Regions from separate parts of the Loktanella sp. M215 genome, predicted to be linked through region 1. Evidence: riboswitches for the same ligand, from Rfam matches in the RefSeq annotation. Region 1 holds a riboswitch; the other holds the start of a gene.
The links. A riboswitch is a leader RNA that binds a small molecule or an ion and turns the genes downstream of it on or off. The one in region 1 is predicted to bind glycine.
Positions count from the first base shown of each region.

Region 2: linked by a shared signal. The riboswitch ahead of GLR48_RS13215 (D-amino acid dehydrogenase) and the one ahead of gcvT (glycine cleavage system aminomethyltransferase GcvT) in region 1 are both predicted to bind glycine.

Region 1 is NZ_WMEA01000007.1:67,730-72,111, forward strand. It holds gene GLR48_RS24195 (acyl-CoA synthetase) at 1-395, shown strand, start outside; gene GLR48_RS24200 (hypothetical protein) at 406-1,203, shown strand; gene GLR48_RS26180 (hypothetical protein) at 1,239-1,754, opposite strand; glycine riboswitch at 2,144-2,229, shown strand; gene gcvT (glycine cleavage system aminomethyltransferase GcvT) at 2,393-3,514, shown strand; gene gcvH (glycine cleavage system protein GcvH) at 3,532-3,891, shown strand; gene gcvP (aminomethyl-transferring glycine dehydrogenase) at 3,906-4,382, shown strand, end outside.
Region 2 is NZ_WMEA01000001.1:2,693,719-2,698,100, reverse strand. It holds gene GLR48_RS13225 (glycosyltransferase family 87 protein) at 1-16, opposite strand, end outside; gene GLR48_RS13220 (hypothetical protein) at 133-330, opposite strand; gene GLR48_RS13215 (D-amino acid dehydrogenase) at 848-2,074, opposite strand; glycine riboswitch at 2,224-2,311, opposite strand; gene GLR48_RS13210 (VPLPA-CTERM sorting domain-containing protein) at 2,568-3,176, shown strand; gene GLR48_RS13205 (HlyD family efflux transporter periplasmic adaptor subunit) at 3,186-4,355, opposite strand; gene GLR48_RS13200 (ATP-binding cassette domain-containing protein) at 4,355-4,382, opposite strand, start outside.

The DNA.
Region 1 (4,382 bases):
GATGGTTTCTGACGGGAGATCTCGGGCACATGGATGCGGAGGGGTTCCTGTATCTGACCGACCGGGCCTCGGACATGTACATTAGTGGCGGGTCGAACATCTATCCGCGCGAGATTGAGGAGAAGATCCTTCAGCACCCGGGCATCAGTGAATGTGCCGTGCTTGGCATGCCCGACCCGGTCTGGGGCGAGGTGGGGATCGCCGTCTGCGTCGCTCGGGGTGATGCGCCGGAGGGGGCTGCCCTGCTGGACTGGCTGGCGGCCAAGGTGCCGCGCTACAAGATGCCGAAAACGGTGGTGTTCTGGGAAGCGATGCCGAAATCGGCCTATGGCAAGATCACCAAGAAGCTGATCCGCGCCGAGCTTGTCGCACGGGGTGACGCGGCCAGTGGCTGAGGGTCGCCACTTGGTCCATCCCGGCCCGGTGGCCGGGGACCGGATCACCGCCGTGCCCTGCGTGGCGACACACCGGCGCGTCAGGTTGCGCGCCGGATCGACCCTGTTGCAGGCCATGACCGACGTGGCAGGCGATATGGGGGCGTGGTTCGACCTGCGCGATCTGCCGGTGGCCACGCTGACCTTCGTTCGCCCTGCCCCTGCGCCCGACGACACCCATGTCGCGTGGTACAGCGACGCCATGACTCTGCCCAATGCCACGATCCGGCGAGCCGGGGCGCATCTGGGCCGGCGGGACGGCGCGTCATTTGCCCATGTCCACGGCTTGTGGTCCGACACTCAGGGCGGCCATCACGCCGGCCATCTGCTGGCCGAGGCGACGGTGCTGTCACAGGATCACGTGGTAGACGTCTGGATCCTGACAGGCGCTCTGATGGACAGCCTGCCGGACGCGGAGACGGGCTTCACTTTGTTCTGTCCCGTCCGGACCGGATGTGTCGCGCGGCCGAACGCCGTGCTTGCCGCCATCAGGCCGAACATGATGATCGAGGACGCTCTTGCAGAGATCACCGCGGCGATGGATGAGCCTGCCGTTGCGGTCAAAGGTCTTGGCAGCATTATAGGCACGCGACTAGAGAGGGGAACCGGACTGGACGACCACGCGACGGAGGTGCTGCTGACTGATGACACGGGCAGGCATGTGGTGTCCGTTGGCTTTGCCGGGCCGGCCGTCGCAGGAGCGCTGGCCAAGGGGGTCAATCGGGTCTGCGTGACTTTCGAGGTTCTGATGCTAGCTAGTTTTGGCTGACGACCGCTGCACCAGGCGCTGGATGTGTAATCCATTCACAATGACGCACTCCGACCTCCAACGACACTCTGGCGCCGCACCGCGCTTTCTGCAGCTGCCAGGACATGCTGGCGCATGAGCGCAACCTTGTGGACGGGCACTTTGATCTGGTGACCATCGCGACGTCCGACGCCAACCACTAAGAGATTACCAAGGCGTCCCTGAACGCAGGCTTCTATTTCTTGTGCGAAAAGCCGATGACCATGACCGAAGAGGAAGGCGAGGACATCGTCGCAAGCGTGCGCGACACCTGCCGCATCTGCGCCGTGAACTAGAGCTATACCGGTTAGAGCCTTGTGTGTCACATGCGGACGATGGTGGCGCGTGATGATCTGGGGGGCGTCCGCGTCGTGTTCGCCGAATTCTCCCATGGTCACCAATCCGGCGCCGCCGAAGCAGACAATCCGCGCGTTCGCTGACGGTATAACCAAGCGCAGGCAGGCGTGTCTGCACAGTTTGCAGACTGCGGCATTCACCCGCTGCACATGGCCATCTTTGACCCGTTTTTTCATGTGGCGCTGATCCATCTGACAGATGAAAAGCCTGACGTCCTGCGCAGACAAATCCGGGACAGCGACGTTCGCATTCTGTCTGAAACTGGAAAGAGAGACGATGCTGGCAACCAGCGCCTCACGTCCCGGACCCGGGGGGTGGCGGGTCCGTTTGACATGTGACGCAGATGGAACTGTTGTGAAGCAGTCCCGCGCCCGGGTCGGTCTGCGACTGAGGCGAATTTGATGGCGGCATGCGAGAGAGCACGGATTATAGACAAATCAAAGGGCATTGCCGGGCCAATATCCCAGGTGCCTTATGCTTGGCGTGCTGCACGTAATGATCCACCCGAATACCCGGTGCCGCGAATAATACCGCTTGCCTGCGACCTTTTGGACAGCTTACTAATCCATAGACGTCGGGAGAATCAGCATAGCTGATGCCGAAGGAGCAACCGCCCCGGAAACTCTCAGGCCCATGGACCGACGTCAAAACGAAGACTCTGGAGAGTGGCATACATAGTGTGCCCGCCGACGGGATAGCAATCTCAGGCACATGGACAGAGGGGGCATCACGCGTGAAAGCCTGGCTTTCACATTGAAGTGGTGCCGCAAGATACCTCAGGTATCTGGACGGCCCGTAGCCGAGAGGGCTGCCGATGTCGGACCTACTGCGTACCCCGCTACATGATCTGCATATATCGCTTGGCGCCAAGATGGTGGAATTTGCCGGGTATTCGATGCCAGTGCAGTACCCGATGGGCGTGATGCAAGAACACACCCACACCCGCGAAAAGGCCGGTTTATTTGACGTCAGTCATATGGGTCAGGTCATCATCAAGGGACCTGATTTCCAGTCGGCTGCACAAGCGCTGGAGACTCTGATCCCCGTCGATATTATGGGCTTGGCGTTGAACCGGCAGCGGTATGGTTTCTTGACCAATGATGCGGGCGGGATCATGGATGATCTGATGCTGGCCAACCGCGGCGATCACATTCTAGTCGTTGTGAATGCTGCATGTAAATCCGATGACATCGCGCACCTGAAAGCCAACCTGAGCGATTGCGCCGTGAGTGAAGTCACGGATCGCGCCTTGCTTGCCATACAGGGCCCAGCATCAGCGGCGGTATTGGCAGCACTCGACCCTGCGGCCGCTGAAATGCGATTTATGGATGTCGCGGTGTTGTCGTTCGACGGTGTTGCGTGCTGGGTTTCACGGTCCGGGTATACTGGCGAAGATGGATACGAAATTTCGGTGCCGGCCCATCAAGCGACAGCTCTTGCTGAACGGCTGCTGGCTCATCCTGATGTGGCACCAATCGGTCTTGGGGCCCGCGACAGCCTGCGCCTTGAAGCTGGGCTATGCCTCTATGGTCACGACATCGATACGCTGACGACACCGACACAAGCGGCACTGAATTGGGCAATCCAGAACGTGCGGCGCCGCGACGGCGCGCGGGAAGGGGGCTTTCCCGGCGCACCCGTTATTCTGGACGAATTGCAGGACGGTGCTGAACGTAAACGGGTCGGATTACGGCCAGACGGGCGCGCGCCGATGCGGGAAGGCGTGACACTTTTTTCTGGAATCGACGATGCTGCGCCTATTGGACAGATCACGTCCGGGGGGTTTGGTCCGACAGTCGGGCGCCCGATCGCGATGGGCTATGTGCCTGTCGCCCACGCCCAAAACGGTACGATTATTTATGGCGAACTAAGAGGTAAACGTCTGCCACTGACGGTCGTGGCCCTACCGTTCACGCCGCACAGTTTCAAACGCTGAATCGACGGAGAGACAAAATGAAATTCACTGAAGAACACGAATGGCTACGTCCAGAGGGCGATGTTGTGGTTGTTGGGATCACTGCACATGCGACCACCCAGTTGGGCGATATCGTCTTTGTGGAACTGCCAGAAGTCGGGGCGATCGTCGCGAAAGATGACGAGGTCGTCGTGATCGAAAGCGTCAAGGCCGCGTCTGACATCATGGCGCCGCTTGATGGTGAAATCGTCGAGGTGAACACCGCCTTGGCTGAAAACCCAGCCCTTGCCAATGAAGCCAGCGGCGACGCGGGTTGGTTTTTCAAGATCAGGCCGTCGAACCCGTCACAGATGGACGCTTACATGGACGAAGCCGCCTACAACGCAATGATTGCCTGAACGCCGGAGCTGACATGACTTTCGCCCCCACAGACTACTTGCCGTATGACTTCGCAAACCGGCGTCACATCGGACCATCCCCTACGGAAATGGCCGAGATGCTCAACGTCGTGGGGGCGAAAGATCTTGAGGCTCTCATGGATGATACCCTGCCGCAAAAAATAAGGCAGAAAGCACCGCTTGATTTCGGCAAACCGTTGTCCGAGCGCGAACTGCTGCATCACATGAAGGTCACCGCGTCCAAGAACAAAGTGCTGACCTCTTTGATTGGACAAGGCTATCACGGCACGGTTACGCCACCTGCGATTCAACGCAATATTTTCGAGAACCCGGCGTGGTACACGGCCTATACGCCGTATCAGCCTGAAATATCCCAGGGGCGGCTGGAGGCGCTGCTGAACTTTCAGACGATGGTGTCCGACCTGACTGGACTGGAAATTGCAAACGCGTCGCTGCTGGACGAAGCCACGGCCTGCGCCGAAGCGATGACG
Region 2 (4,382 bases), on a different contig from region 1:
GCCTCAACTGTATCATGGGAATACTCCGTAATCTAGCTTCGGTCCGGCGACCGCAAGTTCGGCAAAGACCCACAGACAGGCCACAAGAAAGGACGAAGGCTGCACGATGAGGGCGACCAGCGCCATCGCCAGTTATATCTCGCCACCACTGCTCGTGCAGAGGGCCGTGTTCAGGCTGCTGACCGCGAGGGACATGGCCATTGCATCCAGAAACGGTCCGTTTGAGCTTTCTTCATTATATACGGGAACAACAGGCGTAAGCATGGTCTGTTTCTGCGTCTCGACGAGGGCGGCATCCGCCGACAAGTTGGGTTTGACGATGCTTATCATGCTATCCTATTTCGATGTCTGGGCGTGACGACATGTGTCGCTGCGCTCGAATAGAGCACATGCGGTGCAACAATGTTTATAAAGTGGCCGCCTGTGGCCATATTTATGAAACATTCGACTGTGGTGTGTATTGAAGGCAATCCTGGTTAAGGTATGTGCCTCGCTTCTTGCAGAAGGGGATCTTCGGCATGCCCTCATAGTAGAATGAGGAAACCACAAATGAGATTTTAAACCCAAACTGCTATATTAAATACTCTTCCTTGCCCTTAATGGTATTTATAGCCACCTCCCAAAAACCACCGTTTGTAGAACGGTTCACCAGACCGGACATTGGTGCATGTGCAGCGAAGGTCTGAAAGGTCCGCTTACCCGACCTTCGTGCGTTCTGCGGCGCAGGTCCGGTTTGGGCAGGCACGGGGGGCTGAGGTCCGAACGTGCCGGGACGGGAGCAATGACGAGACACGGGATCTCCGGCATCCCGAGGAGAGGCCGGAGGTCCCGTCTGGATCGCCATGCCTCAGGCGGGCATGTCGGCCTTGATGCGGTCGCCGATGATCTCGGCCGTGGCGGCGGAGAGGGTCCAGCCCAAGTGACCGTGGCCGGTGTTGTAGTAGACGCCGGGGCGTTTGCCGGCGTCTACCTTGGGCAGCATGTTGGGCATCATCGGGCGCAGGCCGGCCCAGGGCACGGCGTGTTCGGTGACGACGTCGGGGAAGTAATCCTCGACCCATTTGACCAGCGGGCGGACGCGGTCGTCGCGGATGTCCCAGTTGTAGCCGTTGAACTCTGCCGTGCCCGCGATGCGCAGGCGGTCGCGGCCCAGACGCGAGGTCACGACCTTGGCCTTGTCGTCCAGCAGGCTGACCCAAGGGGCGGCGTCGCGGCTGGCATCGTCGTCAAGCTTGACGGTGATCGAGTAGCCCTTGACCGGGTAGATGTTCACGCGGTCGCCCAGCATCTTGCCGAATTTGCGGCTGCTGACACCGGCGCAGACGACGAGGGCGTCGAAGGAATCGTCGAACTTGGCACCCTTGTTGTCCTTCCAGTGGACGGTATGACGGGCGTCCTTTTGCACGATCTTCGTCACGTCGGAGCTGTAGTGGAAATCGACGCCCTTGCGCTGGCAGGCCTCTGACAATCCGCGGCTGTAGAGGTGGATGTCCCCCGTGGCGTCCGAGGGGGTGAAGAAGCCGCCATAGAAGTCGCCGTGGACGGTGGGTTCGATGGTCTTGATCTCTTCCTGGGTGACGGCCTGCCGTTCGAGCCCGCCTTCGGCCAGCAGGGCGTTGACCTTCATCGCGTGGTCATAGTCGGATTTCGTCTTGTAGACGTGCAGGATGCCGCGTTCCTCGATATCAAAGGCGAAGCCTTCCTTGGCGGCCGTGGCGTGCAGGTGTTCGCGGGCGGCGATGGCGAGGCGGACGGTTTCGACGGTGTTCTTGCGGTAGTGCGGGATGTTGGCCACGAATTCGGCCATCCAACTGTATTTATGCCAACTGGGCTTGGGGTTCACCAGCAGCGGCGCGCTGCGCTGGGTCATGTATTTGAGGCCCTTGAAGACCGTGGACCACTGGTTCCAGACCTCGGCGTTGGAGGCCGAAAGCTGGCCGCCGTTGGCAAAGGAGGTGTCCATCGCCGCATAGCGGTTCTGGTCGAACACGGTCACGTCGTAACCCCGGTTCAGCAGCGCATAGGCGGTTGTCACGCCGGTTACACCGGCGCCGATGACGGCAATTTTCTTCATCCGTTCAAGTTCCTTGCAGCAGATCACGTCTGGTGCGGACCATCCGCACCGCGACCCCCTCTGTCGTCGAACCTGAGAGTTTACGGGACGCGTGCCCGTTTTCCCCTTCGGTGGACCCTGCACGCGCGGGGCCGCTTTCCAGATCGTCGGCTTGGCGTGCAGTCCTTTTTGCCTGAGAGTTTCCGGGGGGTTGCTCCTTCGGCGCCGGAATGAACCGGTCTCTCCTGCACAAGCTTGTGTGACGGGGTTTGGTTAGGTCCGAATGCGGGCTGCGGCAAGGGTGAATACGTGGCGGGGCACCGGTATTGCGCATCGCAGCGGGTGTCGCCCGTTTTTCGGGCAGCCTGCCGCGCTGCCGCGCGCCGGGTGCGCGAGTGCTGCGGGTCACGGGGGCGTCGTCAACTCGCCCTGAAGACACCGCAATCGGCAGGTTGAAGGATAGTGGGGCGCTGCCAGAGGATGACTAAGAACCATGGTTTTCAAAAGACACCTCATGGCGGTGCTGACGGCCTGCGCGCTAGCCGGTTCCGGTGCGGTTGCCCCCGCCCGGGCTGCGACGGTAGCGGTGGATCAGAACAACCCGTCGGCGCAGGCCGGCTTTTGCTACACCTCCACCGGGACCCTTTGCGGGCAGTCGTTCAAGCAGACAGGGGATACACTGGCGGGTGCCGGCATTTATCTCAGTTACCTATTCCTGAACCTCAGCAACGCGGTCACGCTGTCCGTCTTCAGCACCTATGGTCCCACGCCCGGCGGTCTGATCGCCTCTGGCACGCAGATGGCAGGGGGCACCGGATGGGTCGATGTCTTCTGGGATTCGGTGGCGGTCACGCCGGGCCAGACCTACTATCTGGTCGCGTCCAGTCGGCTTCCGAACATTGCGTCCTATCCTTCCGGCAGTACCTACGCGGGGGGTAATGCGCTTTATGCAGGCAATGCGAACGCCTACCGCGGCTACGACCTGACGTTCCGGACCTACGCGGCGGTGCCGGACGTGATCGTGACGCCGTCGCCGGTACCGCTGCCCGCCGGCCTGACGCTGCTGATCGGCGCGCTGGCGGCCTTGGGAGTCATGCAACGGCGACGGCGGCGGACGGTCTGACGCGCGTCCCTATTTCTCGTGCAGGGCTTCCTGGCTGCGGTAAAGCGGCTTGGTCAGGTAGTGCAGGATCGTCTTTTCCCCGGTGTGGAGTTCGACATTGGCCTGCAGGCCGGGGCGCATTTCGATCTTTTGCTGCCGGGTGCCGAGGTTTTCGGTGTCCACACGCACGCTGACGCGGTAGTGCGGGTCGCCGTCCGGTCGGCGGTCGTCCTTGAAGGTGTCGGCAGAGATGTTCTGCACCACGCCCGTCAGGCTGCCGTAGATCGTGTAGTCGTAGGCCGACAGCTTGATCGTGGCGGTCTGGCCCGTCGTCACGTTGGCGATGTCCTGCGGTTTCACACGCGCCTCGACGTAAAGGGCGTCGTCGAGGGGGATGATCTGGAAGATCTCCTCGCCCGGGCGGATCGTGCCGCCGATGGTGGTGACGCCAAGGTTGTTGACGACGCCGCGCATCGGCGCGCGGATCACCGTGCGGTCCAGCTGGTCGGTGGCGTAGGCCAGTTGCTGGTTCAGCTTGGCGAGGCCTGCCAGCACTTCGGAGTATTCGTTGGCGCGGGCGAGGTCGGCGCCGGTGACGATCTCGTTATACTTGATCTCGGCGTCGGCGTAGGCCTTGCGGGCGCGGGTCGTCTCGGACAGGGAGACGATTTCGCGCTTCAGCATGTCCTCCATATCGTCGAGTTCGCGCTTTGATTCGGTCATGATGCGCTGGGCGCCGTCCACCTTGGAGGCGTAGTCGGCCTGACGGGCGGCGAGCAGCTGACGCTCTGACGCGACCATGTCGGGGCTGGCGTCGGCGATGTCGGACGGCACATCGAAGTCGAAGAGGCCGGCCATCTCGGCCTCCAGCCGCAGGCGGCGGATGTCGGCGGCGGCGATCTGCTCGGACAGGTCACCGACCTGTGCGAGGAATTGCGTGCCCTGCAGGCGGGCGAGGACCTGACCGTCTTCGACGGTGTCGCCTTCGCCGACGAGGAGTTCGCCCAGGATGCCGCCTTCGAAGTTCTGGATGATCTGGGGGCGCGACGCGCTGGCGACCTCGCCCGGGGCGCGGACGATTTCATCGACCCAGGCGAATTTTGCCCAGACGATGAACAGAAGGACCGTGGCGCCGACCAGCCAGATGATCAGCGAGGGGCGCCGCATCTGGCCTTCGAATTCGTGATCGGCAAGGGCCATTACGACGCCTCCTTGTTCATGTGGGCG